4 regions of the Rossellomorea sp. LjRoot5 genome follow, and region 3 is predicted to be linked to each of the others. Evidence: riboswitches for the same ligand, from Rfam matches in the RefSeq annotation. Region 3 holds a riboswitch; each other region holds the start of a gene.

Region 1 (3,398 bases), 2.4 Mb from region 3:
AATCACTTCAGATAGGTTCATGTTATGCTGCTTCGCGAAGGTTTCCATGTAGATCTTGTGCTGGAACAGGTTCGCATCCAGATCCCCTTCTGCTAGTGCGTTGTTCGGCTGTATGTAATCACTGAATTCCTTCACTTCCACCGTGTAGCCTTTTTCTTCAAGACCGGGCTTGATTGCTTTCGTAACCATATCACTATATGGACCGGATGTGGCTCCGATCGTCACTTCTTTTTTATCTTCTGAGCTTGCCTCTTCTCCTCCGCAGGCTGCCAGTACGCTCATTGTTACCGCTAATGCTAATAATAAAATCCACTTTTTCACTTGTTGTTCCCCCTATAGTTGTTATCGTTTATCCACCAATCGTGCAAACACATCACCCGTATACTGGATGAGCTGAACCAAACAAATCAGAATGACCACGGTTGTAATCATCACCGTGTTGTCATATCGGTAGTACCCGAAGCGAATCGCCAGGTCCCCAACTCCCCCGCCGCCTACAATGCCGGCCATGGCAGAATAGGCGACTAAACTGATCGTTGTAATCGTAATGGCCTGAATGACCGCCGGACGCGCTTCCGGTAACAGTACATCCTTGATGATCATCCATGGACTCGCCCCAACGGAAACCGATGCTTCAATGACTCCCTTATCAATTTCTCTTAAAGACGTTTCTACCATTCTCGCAAAAAACGGAATCCCAGCAACCGAGAGTGATACGGATGCCGCTGTCGGCCCGATGGTCGTCCCGGTTAATAGTTTGGTTAATGGTAAGAGGGCTACTAATAGAATGATGAAAGGTACCGAGCGTACCATGTTCACGACGAATCCGACGACCTTCTTAATCACACTATTTTGTAAAAATAAGCCCTTGTCTGTCACAAAAAGCAGAATCCCCAGTGGCAATCCCACTATAATTGCTACGGCTAATGAGATACCCACCATATACACCGTTTCAAAAAAGGCTTTATTCAATTCCGGCAGTATAGCAGTCAATGAATCAGGCAGCATCCTCGAGCACCTCCAGGCTTTGCGTCTTCGCCGTAATATAACGGATCGCCGCTTCGATTTCGTCAGCTGTTCCAATCAGTTCCATGATGAATATCCCGAGTGGGACATCCTGAATATATTCGATCTTGCCGTGCAGGATATTCCCCCGCACCTTGTACCGCTGAAACACCTCTGATACGACGCTTTCCTCGGCGATGGATCCTTTGAATTGAATCTTGATGAGCTTCCCTTTTCTCGATTCCAGCAGATGAGGCGGCAGGTCGAATTGGAGAATCGTTTCGATGAATTGCTTGGTCAAGGGCTGTTTCGGTTCGTCAAACAGGTCATACACGGGACCTTCCTCCACGATCTTCCCGTCCTGCATCACGGCCATCCGGTCGCAGATTTCCTTCACTACTTCCATTTCGTGGGTGATGAGGACGATCGTCAAGCCCAGTTCCTTGTTGATCTTTTTCAACAGCCTCAAGATCGATTTGGTCGTATTCGGATCGAGGGCCGATGTCGCTTCATCACAAAGTAATACCGATGGGTTATTGGCAAGTGCCCTCGCGATCCCGACTCTCTGCTTCTGTCCCCCGCTGAGCTGAGCCGGGTACGCGTCGGCTTTGTCTGAAAGACCGACCATCTCCAGGAGCTCGACGACTCTCGGTTTGATTTTCGCTTTCGGTACATGCGCTGCTTTCAAAGCAAAGGCGAGATTATCAAACACCGTCTTCGACTTGATGAGGTGAAAATGCTGGAAGATCATGCTCGTTTTCTGACGGGCAAGCCTCAATTGCTTGGACGTAAGCTTCGTGAAATCCTGTCCATCAATGATGATTTCCCCTGATGTCGGGGTTTCAAGTAAATTCAGGCATCGAATGAGTGAGCTCTTCCCCGCTCCGCTGTATCCGACGATTCCGAAGATTTCACCCTTCTTGATCGTCACAGAGACATTGTCAACACCGACCACCGTTTGCTTTTTCGTTTTGTACGTTTTAACCAGATTCCGAATCTCGATCAATGTGCACACCCCTTTTTCTCCAATAAAAAATGCCTCTTTCAACTGAAAGAAGCATCGCCTGTTTATCTCGACTTATCTCTCAGAATGAAATCATTCTGCAGGAATTAGCACCGTTCCATTACTGGAGGTTGCCGGACGTCATAGGGCCTGATCCCTCGGTCACTCTGGATAATTGAAAGTATGTAATTTTCAAAATTTTATCTTATAGAGGATAATACTGGGTATGGGACGGGAAGTCAATAGATGATTTTGATGGTTTTTTATGTAAGCGTTATCTTCGTTGTCCTGGCAACGTAATTCTGTTTATATAATAGAGTAGGGTGACCTTTCTCAAGGCCACCCCCTCATCAAACCGTACGTGCCCTATTAAGGCATACGGCTTACCAATGTGATTCCGCTTAGTTCAAGATGATGCAAACTTATTCGCACAGTGTATTTTAGAAAGTCGTTGTGAAGAAAAGTATTCCTCTCCCTTTTCTTTTGCTCTCTCCAGACTTCTTTTGTATTTCTTCTTTTGCTTATCTTTCATGTATTGGAGGTAGTATTCAATACCATCTCCATACTGTTTTCCGTAATATATTTGAAAAGCAGATTTAAGACCTGTACACGCAAAGAATTCAATGTTCCATTTCGTACTCATCACCCATCCTTTTCGTTGTGAAGGATGTTTGTGAAGCATAGCGACTCTCAGCCTTCGGCGAGTGTAAGAATCTATTGCCAGTAGTTCATCTCTGAATATGTTGAAACAACAGTTCAGTCGATATCCCTTCTCTTTGAATTCTTCAATCGCTTTCCACAAGGTTAGATAGAAGTTTACCTTTCCTTGAATGATGGAGTTTACGCGTTGGTACCACGCTTCTCTGCTTAAGGTGAGTGTTTTCCTGGTGGCTCTCTTAATTTTCATTCGAAAGTCTTTCCAGGTCTCATCTTTTGGTTTGGCTAAATAGTAAGGTTTACCATCCTTCTTACGTTTTCTCCAGTGTTGGAACGTAAAACCAATAAAGTCGAAATCATCATGATTGAAATCGACAATTTTAGTCTTCTCGATAGAAATTTCCAGACCTAGTTCATCGAGTTTCTCTTTTGTGATTTGTTCGGCTTTCTTAATGTCCTCTTTGGATTTGGCGAAAAGGAGGAAGTCATCGGCATACCGTACAAATCGAATGCCGTGTAAATCAAGTGTCCAATCCAGTTCGTTCAGATAGATATTCGCTAAAAGTGGAGAAATCACTCCACCTTGAGGAGTACCTGAATCTGAGCGATGGTAGGTCCCTTCTTCCATGTATCCAGCTTTTAGCCATTTCCAAATCATGTCTAGGACTGTACCGTCCGCTACATATTTGTTTAGGACCTTCATCAGTTTCTTGTGCGGGATATTGTCAAAGAA
Region 2 (3,398 bases), 1.7 Mb from region 3:
TTAAGAAAGGCAAGGTAAGGTATATCGGAGCATCCTCCATGTCAGCTTGGCAGTTCGCAAAAGCTCAACATGTAGCAGAACGCAACGGTTGGACTCGGTTCATTTCTATGGAAAATAGACTTAACTTGCTTTATCGAGAGGAAGAAAGAGAAATGTTGCCTTTTTGTAAAGATGATGGAGTTGGCGTGACACCATATCTACCTTTTGCTGCAGGTCGCTTAACCCGAGAGTGGAATGAGCAGACCTTTCGATCAGAGAATGACCAAGTAGCTAAGGCCCTGTTTATAAAGACAGAAGAAGCCGATCGCAAATTGGCGGAAAGAGTCGCAGAGGTTGCTGCGAATCGAGGCATTCCACGCGCACAGGTCGCACTTGCATGGTTGTTACAAAAGGAAGAAGTCACAGCACCAATCATTGGGGCGACCAAGATAAGCCATCTCGAAGATGCAGTGTCCTCCTTATCAGTCAGATTGACATCTGAAGAGATTAAGAGTTTAGAAGAACTTTATGTACCACATCCATTGGTATAAATAGTTGAAGATCAAATTAAAATAAGACCACACATTTTGGATATGTCTCATATGTGTGGTTTTTTTACTATCAAGCAATGCATTCCTCTAACCAAAAGTCATATTTTCAATTCCTTAAATTAGTGTTGAAAGTTGAAATTATTATATGATCTTATTTTTGATTCCCGTTAATATTTGCTTCAAATAAATCAATGATTTCCAAGAATCTCTCAGCCTCTCTAAATGTATGATCAGCTAAAAGGGGGTGAATATTGCTTTTAATACGACATGCCTCAATTAATTCTCTTGCTGTTTTCTTAAAATCTCTTAACGAAACCACTGAGACTCTGTTTTGATCCAAGAACTGATCCAGTAATGGTTCAGTCTCTGATTGATGACGCATAGAATCTAAATCAACTGCCTGAAACATTAGCTGATCAAAATCATGGCTGAATTCTCTGGCCTGTTCAACCAACTGCCTTTCTGAAGGATCTAAAAGATGCCCGATGAACTTGGCGTGGTCAGCCATAATTTTTAAAAAGAATACATTTTCCTGGATTACATCATCCGGTGTAGGTGCGAGCCTGCCTTCATTTAGTTCCTTTAATCGATTAGCAAAGTAGGCAGCCTCCCTACTTGTATGATCAATTAACAGGGGGAAATTATTATGCCTGATTTCACATCTAAGGGTTAACCCTAATATCTTTCGTTTATAACCCCATATAGCAGCAGCTGCTTGGTAAACCTCGCTATTGAATGCTTGAACCTGACGTAATTCAGAATTTAACGTGAATCTAGATAATTTTTCTTCTATCTTTTTAAATAAAGTGATGAACTGTTTAGCTTCTTCAATTAGTTGTGATTGCTCATAGGTGAAACCCAAACTTAAAAATAAGGCATGTTCTTTCATTATCCTGGACCAGAATCTAATTTCATCCAACGATCTTGCAACGAATGGATTTGTCATGAAATCCTCCTCTTATTTGAATATTCCTTTCAATATACGTGTTGTAACGTTGTCTTATTCCAGATGAACCGTTTGAAAAGATTTGTGTAGGAATGGATTTTTTTCGTGAGAACGTATCGGATTTTGTGTCACCACAAAAGTATCTGCCGAGGAAAATCTGTGCTTTTTGCAGCAAAATTTTATCGTCTGAACTTTTTTGTCGATCTTCAATTTGCTTCTCTTTGAAAAGCGTAAAATAGCGCTACAACTAGTTAAAGACAGGCTAAAGTAACCAATTTGATGATGTCCTCCTTAATGAAATTTTTTCAAAAACAGGATTGACAACCCAACTGAAATCCTTTACCATTACCCTAATGCATAAACGCATCATAACTTTAACTTAATAAAGCGATATCTTCTTATCAAGAGAGGTGGAGGGACTGGCCCTGCGATACCTCGGCAACGGGTTCTTATGAATACCGTGCCAATTCCATCAAGTCATATGACTTGAAAGATGAGAAGAGCGGGACATATACATATTTTTGTGCCTCTCTTCTTATGAAGGGGGGCACTTTTTATTTTCAGGCATGTCCTTAAATCCAGGCATCAGGAAGAATACATAGGGAAAGGAGCAAGTCCTATATGATCAGAGTTCAGAATGTTACGAAAGTTTTTGAGACGAAGGATGGCCCCTTCACCGCTTTGAGGGATGTTTCCTTTGAAGTGAAGAAGGGAGAGATTTATGGTGTGATCGGATTCAGTGGGGCAGGAAAAAGCACGCTTGTCCGCTGTCTCAATTTTTTAGAAAAACCATCTTCGGGTGATATTTTCATAGAGGGGCGCAGCCTGAAGGACCAATCGGCCATCGATCTGAGGAAAGAGCGGCACCGCATCGGGATGATTTTTCAGCACTTCAATCTGTTTCAATCCCGGACGGTGGCGGGGAATATCGCCTATCCTCTGAAACTGGCAAAATGGCCGAAAGATAAAATCAACAAAAGAGTAAAGGAGTTGCTTGCATTTGTCGGGCTTGAAGACAAAGCGAAACATTATCCCGATGAACTATCAGGAGGGCAGAAGCAAAGGGTGGGGATAGCAAGGGCCCTGGCGACGTCGCCTTCGATTCTGCTCTGTGATGAAGCCACATCAGCACTGGATCCTCAGACGACGGAATCGATTCTGAATTTATTAAAGAGAATCAATGCGGAGTATGGCATTACGATTGTGATGATCACCCACGAAATGGGGGTCATCCGGGAAATCTGTGATAAGGTCGCGGTCATGGAAAATGGAGAAATCGTGGAAGAGGGAAGCGTCTTCGATATCTTCTCCAACCCGCAGACCCGGACGACGAGAAACTTTGTGAAGAGTGTCATGAATGATCAGCTGCCGGCATCGGTTCTTGATAAATTGAATGACAGCAAAGAAGGACGCATCTGCCGTCTCATTTTCAAAGGGGATTCAACGGGCACGCCGATCCTTTCCGAAACGGCAAAGAAATTCAATGCCCATATCAATGTATTGTTCGGACAGATCACGGAACTTCAGGGCAAGCCGTTCGGTAATCTCATCGTACAGATCATCGGCAGCAAGAACGAAACGGAAGAAATCCTGGAATATTGGAAGAACAGATTATTCGTAAGCGAGGTGGAGAAGCGTGCAAGTTAACTGGGAATTATTCTGGCCACGAATTATAGAAGCGACATGGGATACATTGGCGATGGTGTCATTCTCCCTCCTGTTTGCAACGTTGATCGGACTTCCCCTCGGCATCATCGTCGTGGTGACGAGGAAGGGGCACTTACTCGAACATAAAGCCGTCTTTTCAGTACTCAGCAGCATCATCAACGTGTTTCGTTCGATCCCATTCATCATCTTGATGGTGGCGATCATCCCTTTTACAAGATTGGTAGTGGGCACTTCGATCGGAACGGCGGCAGCCG
Region 3 (3,398 bases):
GTTGGATTATTGGGGTAGTTGAGGAACATTAACTTTACCCTTTCCAATTCTTCACGGGAATGCACCCGATAGTCCGGGAGAAACCCATTTTCCTCTCTCAACGGCATCTTGATCATACTTGCTTCTGCCAATGCCACCCCCGATACATAATCCGGATAACCGGGATCAGGGACTAATACTCCGTCGCCGGGGTTCAATAAACATTGAGGGATTTCCACTAAACCCGCTTTTCCTCCGAAGAGAACCGCTACTTCGGTTTCTGGATCCATCTCCACACCGTATTCGCGGAAATAGAAGGCAGCGATTGCCTCTTTAAAGCTCGATAAACCACGAAATGGTGGATATTTGTGATTGGAAGGAGATTGAGCCGCTTCCGTTAATTTTTCCACAATATGTGAAGGCGTCGGCTGATCTGGATTTCCCTGCCCCAAATTAATGACGTCATGCCCCTCATTCACAACAGCATTCACTGTCCCTGCGAGGGAAGCGAAAAATTGTTCCGGTAATAAATCCAAGCGTTTTGCTTTTTCAAAGTGTTTCATCCATTCACCCACTCATTTTTTTGAAAATTAATTACTTTCAAATTCTAGTCACAAATGATATAACGGAACATACAGAATGTAAAGGAATAATTGACAAAAAGTACATAACGAGGTGAAGGTAATGATTCAAAAGGTTGGTCTCGCCCAGATGGATATCGTGTTTGGAAAACCTGCAGAAAACAAAGTTAAAGTGGAACAGTGGGTAAAAAAAGCAAAGGAAGAAGGGTGCGGTACCGTCGTTCTTCCTGAGCTGTGGACGACAGGTTATGATCTTACACGGATAGATGAGATCGCAGATGAAGAAGCCGAAGACTCTTCCTCCTTCCTGACTTCACTTTCAAAAAAATATTCCATTCACATCGTTGGTGGTTCTGTTGCCAATAAATCAAAAGATGGGGTAAGGAATACACTATTGGTGGCGGATGCTAATGGTGTGTTGGTGAAACAGTATTCAAAGCTTCACTTATTCAAACTAATGAATGAACATCATTATTTACTTCCTGGACAGGAAGACGGGGCGTTCTCTCTTGATGATAACAGGATGGCAGGACTTATTTGTTACGATATACGTTTTCCTGAATGGTTCAGGAAACATGTCATGATGGGAGCGAAGATCGTCTTTGTGGTGGCTGAATGGCCGGCGGCAAGAATTGATCACTGGCAGACTCTCTTAAGGGCACGTGCAATTGAAAATCAATGTTTTGTGCTCGCATGCAACCGTGTGGGGAGTGACCCTGGTAACGAATTCGGCGGCACCTCCCTTATCATCGACCCATGGGGTGAAATCCTTGCAAAAGGAACCCAAAGTGAACAGCTGGTCTCTGCTGAAATCAATTTGCAGGAAGTAGAAAAGGTCCGTAAACAAATTCCGATCTTTCAAGATCGGAGACCGGACTTTTATTAGAAATTACTAAAAAACCGTTGACATGGAAAATACTCCAATGGTACCATTCAATTCAAATGAACATTCAGAATTTTAATTTAATAGCACACGCAACTCTTATCAAGAGCTGGCTGAGGGATTTGGCCCTATGAAGCCCAGCAACCGACCGTAATACCGTTGTAAAACGGGGCGCAGTATGCGCCGGATGATCAATCCAGTAAGGCACGGTGCTAATTCCAACAGAAAGATAGTCTTTCTGGGAGATAAGAGGCGAAGAAGATGACTCTTCAAGCCTCTTTCGAACATGGAAAGAGGCTTTTCTTATGCCACGGAAAAGCCTCCCTAACACCCCTACTTTCATAAGGGTGCACTAAAGGAGGAAAGAAAATGGCAATCACTAAACTCAATACGTATCAACCACTGACGGAACAGTCGGCCATCGCTATGGCTGTACATTTAGGAATCTTTGAAGATGGTTCACTTTTAACATGTGAAGAAATCGGGGATGGGAACTTGAATCTGGTTTTTCATGTAGTTGAAAGGGATACAGATAAAGGAATCATCATCAAACAGGCCCTACCCTATGCAAAGGTTGTAGGTGAAAGCTGGCCACTTACGATCGAACGGGCAAGAATTGAAGCGGGTGCCCTACTCCTTCAGCGCTCATTTGTAGGAGACCTCGTCCCGGAAGTGTATCATTCTGATCCCTCCCTCGCCGTCACAGTAATGGAGGATTTAAGCAACCTCACAATCGCTCGTACCGGCTTGATCAATGGGAATAAGTACCCCCGATTATCTGATGACATTGGTACATTTCTTGCAAATACACTGTATTTCACATCTGATTATGCCCTTCATCCATTTAAGAAAAAGGAGTATGTGAAGGAATTTTCCAATCCTGAACTATGCAAAATCACAGAGGACCTGGTATTCACGGATCCATTTTTCAACAGTGAAACGAATGAGTTTGAGGAGGAATTATCCGGGGATGTGCAACAATTATGGGATGATTTCACTTTAAAGCTTGAGGTGGCGAAGCTCAAAAAGAGTTTCTTAACAGAAGGGGAAGCCCTGCTTCATGGAGACCTCCATACGGGCAGTATCTTTGTGGATGACCAACACACAAAAGTCATCGACCCGGAATTTGCTTTTTATGGACCGATCGGTTTCGATATCGGTCAGTTTATTGCAAACCTTATTTTCCAAGTGATCGCGAGTCCAGGTGAAAAGGAACCCGTCCTCCACCATATCGAAAATACTTGGAACGTCTTCTCTGCTACGTTCTCCAGACATTGGAAGGAAAGTGGCGACGCTTACACAAAGGTGAGTGGGTACCTTGAGTATGTATTGGAGAAGAGCTTTCAGGACAGCATCGGTTTTGCAGGATGCGAGTGCATCAGAAGGACGATCGGTCTTGCACACGTGGATGACCTCGAGAGCATCGAAGATAAAGAACAAAGATTAAAGGCCAAACGGGCATGCCTCAACCTTGGAAAAAAACTGATTGTAAATCGGAAACACATTCTTTCCATTGAAGAGCTTTTGACTTTAGTACGGTCACATTCTGAATAATTAAAGGAGATACTCATGACACATACACCAACCATTCCAACTTCACTCGAGTGGCATGAAGATCATTTACTGATTCTTAATCAACAAAAGCTGCCGAACACTGTGGAATATCTAACGCTAACGAACATTACAGACTATTACGAAGCCATCGTTTCACTTAAAGTGAGAGGTGCCCCGGCAATCGGGATCACAGCTGCCTATGGATTGGCTCATGCTGCTTGCCATTATGAAACAGACAATCTGACAGAATTCAATAACCTTTTCAGGAGGGATAAAGAATATCTCGCTGACTCGAGGCCGACGGCAGTCAACCTGGTCTGGGCATTGAATCGGTTGGAACAAGTTCTTGCCCTTGCACAATCCGTTAATGAAGCCAAGACCGACCTGCTTCATACTGCCAT
Region 4 (3,398 bases), 540 kb from region 3:
GAAGAGTATTCAATAGTTATCTTTCATATGGGGTATTTTATCCTTCATTACCAAAAGAAGCTTGACTCCTATGAGGTCAAGCTTCTTTCATGATGTCTTCTATTAATGACTCTGCTATTTTCTTCCCGTTCTGAATACATGCGCCTATCCCCACGCCGTAGTATGAGGCTCCGGCCAGTTTCACTTGGGGCATTTCAGTTGAGAGCAACTGCTCCAAAGCCTGCACGGCCTGATTGTGTGAAAGATGATAATTCGGCATTAGATTTTTCCAATTTGTCACTTCCACTGAAATGGGATCCGCATTGATTCCGACGCTCTTTCTTATATCATCCAGTGCCACTCTTGTCAGCTCGTCCTCTTTCAAATTCTTTAACTGCTCGTAATGAGCACTCGTGCTCTTATAAAAGAGTCTTACCAGGAGATTGTGCTTTCGGGATGTATGCTTCCATTTCCGGCTCGTCCATGTACATGCATCGCACTTCACCTCACTGCCATTCGAAACAATAAACCCTGTACCATCAGCAGGAAGCTCCTCATCAGGAACATTAAATCCCAGATAGATGGAGATCAAGGAAGAGTTTCTTAGGGCATTAAAATCCTTGTTTAAATGTTCGTGATTTAGGATCTGTTGAGTCACATCATGTGGTGTTGCAAAAATGACAGCATCTGCTTGAATGTTTTCATGACCTTTTAACGTGAGCTCATATTTGGCAGCAGTCATACGGAGATTTTTTGTCTCTGTTCCTTTTAGTATCGTCGCATCACCGCATTCTTCTTCCAGACGGTCGATAATGGTGGATAACCCATGCCTAAAGGAAATAAACTTTTTATTGGAAGATCCTTTGAATTTCATCTTGTTTGCAGATAGCCCTTTGATGATGCTTCCATATTCATTTTTATAATCAAGAAGATATGGAAGGGTCGACGCCATGGTCAGTTTATACAAATTGCCTGAATAAACTCCTGATAATACAGGTGCAATCTGATTTTCCACCAGTTCCTTCCCGAGAAATGCTTCCAAAAAGTCTCCGATGGAACTTTCCTTGGTGAATAAAGTATTTTTCGTCTCCAGGTCCAGGAGCGCCGCTTTCTTTCCCGCTTCAGAAATAAGCGTGCTTTCATTAAGTGATTCTATGCTCATCGGAATGCCGAAAATCGTGTCGGCGGGTATTCTATGCAATTCCCCATTTGTATAAATGTAGGATGTTCCTGTTTCGTTATATACGAGTTCGTCTTGAAGGTGAAGTTCATTAACAATCGGAAGAACTCCCTCATTACGGGCAACAATGGAATCTGCGCCAGCTTCCATAATAAAGTCACCTTCCGTTATCGTCCTGATCTTACCACCGAGCTGTTGATCTCGTTCAATTAAAACTAACTCAATATCCAGGTTACGTTCCCTGGACATTTTTTGCAGATAATACAGAGCTGTTAAGCCTGTAATCCCTCCACCAACGACAACCACTTTCTTCATGCTATCCACTCCATTAATTACGTGTATGTATACAGATTATCATGTTTTAGACAGATTAGAAAAAGAAACTATGTCTAAAATAGGAAAATAGCATGTAAAAAGAGAAAGGTATCATGTTGATCCTTGTTCCTTCAAACTATTTACGCCTATACATAATTCATAGTTGACAACTAGGAATAGTTTGATATAACATATAATTGAATTCTGATAACCATATAGCCACTTATCCAGAGAGGTAGAGGGACTGGCCCTATGATACCTCAGCAACAGATTCTGTTTTCTAGAACACTGTGCTAATTCCACAAGCGTGAAGCTTGAAAGATAAGTTGAAGTTTTACACCTAAAGTCTTCTTCTTATCTTACTAGGAAGTTGGCTTTTTTACGTTAAAAAGTCTCTTCCTCTATTCATTTACATTATAAGAGGAGTGATCATTATGGGAGAAATTCTCCAGGAAGCGATCAATAAACGAAAAAATGAGTTAATTAACAAATTGATTGTCCATAACATTTTCAAAAAAGACGATAAACAATTATTTGAGCTATCACTAAGAGAACTGGAGAATGAATATCTGTATATCCAGAGAGAATGCCATCCTCATAGTGATAGTGGCTCTGTTCACTGGAAGAATTGCTCGAAACTAACCAGTTAGAAGCCACGTATATCAATTCGGGAATGGCAAAACAAAAAATGACGCGGGCCTTTGGCTCACGTCATTTCAATATTATTGAGCATTTACCTCAACCGCATCCTTCTTATAATAAGCTGCAAAAATCTCAGCAAACGCTTCGGTGGAATTATATAATTCTACTAAGTTATTTTCCACACCACCAAATTCAAGGAGCATGGCCCGTTCTGTTAAATCCTGATTGTAAACCCCGTTTCCTTCCGCTTTTGTTTTAACGAACACTCCCCTACTAATACCAGGGTACTTCTCCTCTAATTTAGCATTCAATTCTTTTGCGATTTTCAGATTCTTTTCAAAGTTCTTATTTTCTTTCCCTACAATGAAAAATAATCGGGCATAGTTCTTACCATTGATCGTCTTGGACGTAATATTTCGGGGCTGGGAATCCCGGTGAATATCAATTAAATAGGTAAGATTGTCATCTTGCGCGATTGCTTCCTGAACCAGTCCCCTGGTTAACTTGTAGGATTCAAAGTAGGTCCATGATTTATTTTTTAGCGCTTGGTTTACATCTGTCTTATCCTGAACTGCCCCGATCCCTCGTGATTCGAGTTCCTGTTTCAATTTTGATCCCACTGCAATGACATTGACCTTTTCATTGGTACTTGCAGGGTCTTTGGAGTCATTGTTTTTAATCAGTGGGCTAAAGGCTTCCCAACTGTGGGAGTGGTAAATGAAAACGGACTTTTCTTCGATTTCCTGCACACCGTCACCTGAGTTGTGATTGGCTTGATCGACTTGGTTCTGATCGATTTCCTGATCCTTCAACTGATCCTCCGTTGGCGCTGGGGACTCGTTAGGTAAATTGGTAATGTCCGTCCCTTTTCCGGCAACGGCTATATGCGTATGATAATTTTCGATTCCAGGGATTTCCCGTCCAAATAGACTCCTTGGGTCAAGGAGAGAAACATTTGTTACGCTTTCCAACCAATCAAAGTCAGTATTCATTGCCTCTTTATTCTCGATGCGCAAACCCGTCATTTCCTGTGACAGAAGCATAAGGAATGTCTCTTTCGGTACAAGCTCTGATACGGAAGTATAAAAGAGGCTGTCCACCCTCAATTTAATGGCCGTCGATGAAATCAGCCACACCATTGCATACATAAGGATGATCCCTATCAATACTACCCGGATGACGGCTTTCATAGAAACGAATACTAGTGGGACTAAGCTATTATTATTTCGAGACTTATACGACATCATCAGTACCCCTATATAAAGTATTTAATAGTTAACTT

Evidence for each region. Region 3 has a riboswitch for S-adenosylmethionine ahead of mtnK (S-methyl-5-thioribose kinase). Riboswitches for the same ligand answer to the same signal wherever they lie in the genome.
Region 1: another riboswitch for S-adenosylmethionine. It lies ahead of ACSQ2E_RS02445 (methionine ABC transporter ATP-binding protein); the one in region 3 lies ahead of mtnK (S-methyl-5-thioribose kinase).
Region 2: another riboswitch for S-adenosylmethionine. It lies ahead of ACSQ2E_RS06010 (methionine ABC transporter ATP-binding protein); the one in region 3 lies ahead of mtnK (S-methyl-5-thioribose kinase).
Region 4: another riboswitch for S-adenosylmethionine. It lies ahead of ACSQ2E_RS12235 (Fur-regulated basic protein FbpA); the one in region 3 lies ahead of mtnK (S-methyl-5-thioribose kinase).

Annotation. Positions count from the first base shown of each region.
Region 1 is NZ_CAXUQN020000001.1:494,674-498,071, reverse strand. It holds gene ACSQ2E_RS02455 (MetQ/NlpA family ABC transporter substrate-binding protein) at 1-321, opposite strand, end outside; gene ACSQ2E_RS02450 (methionine ABC transporter permease) at 343-1,008, opposite strand; gene ACSQ2E_RS02445 (methionine ABC transporter ATP-binding protein) at 998-2,011, opposite strand; SAM riboswitch class I at 2,081-2,186, opposite strand; gene ltrA (group II intron reverse transcriptase/maturase) at 2,415-3,398, opposite strand, start outside.
Region 2 is NZ_CAXUQN020000001.1:1,187,651-1,191,048, forward strand. It holds gene ACSQ2E_RS06000 (aldo/keto reductase) at 1-530, shown strand, start outside; gene ACSQ2E_RS06005 (DUF2935 domain-containing protein) at 682-1,476, opposite strand; SAM riboswitch class I at 1,872-1,976, shown strand; gene ACSQ2E_RS06010 (methionine ABC transporter ATP-binding protein) at 2,098-3,123, shown strand; gene ACSQ2E_RS06015 (methionine ABC transporter permease) at 3,113-3,398, shown strand, end outside.
Region 3 is NZ_CAXUQN020000001.1:2,902,389-2,905,786, forward strand. It holds gene ACSQ2E_RS14845 (pyridoxal phosphate-dependent aminotransferase) at 1-542, opposite strand, end outside; gene ACSQ2E_RS14850 (carbon-nitrogen family hydrolase) at 664-1,446, shown strand; SAM riboswitch class I at 1,540-1,695, shown strand; gene mtnK (S-methyl-5-thioribose kinase) at 1,813-2,997, shown strand; gene mtnA (S-methyl-5-thioribose-1-phosphate isomerase) at 3,013-3,398, shown strand, end outside.
Region 4 is NZ_CAXUQN020000001.1:2,363,671-2,367,068, forward strand. It holds gene ACSQ2E_RS12230 (protoporphyrinogen oxidase) at 77-1,474, opposite strand; SAM riboswitch class I at 1,695-1,802, shown strand; gene ACSQ2E_RS12235 (Fur-regulated basic protein FbpA) at 1,909-2,124, shown strand; gene spoIIP (stage II sporulation protein P) at 2,197-3,363, opposite strand.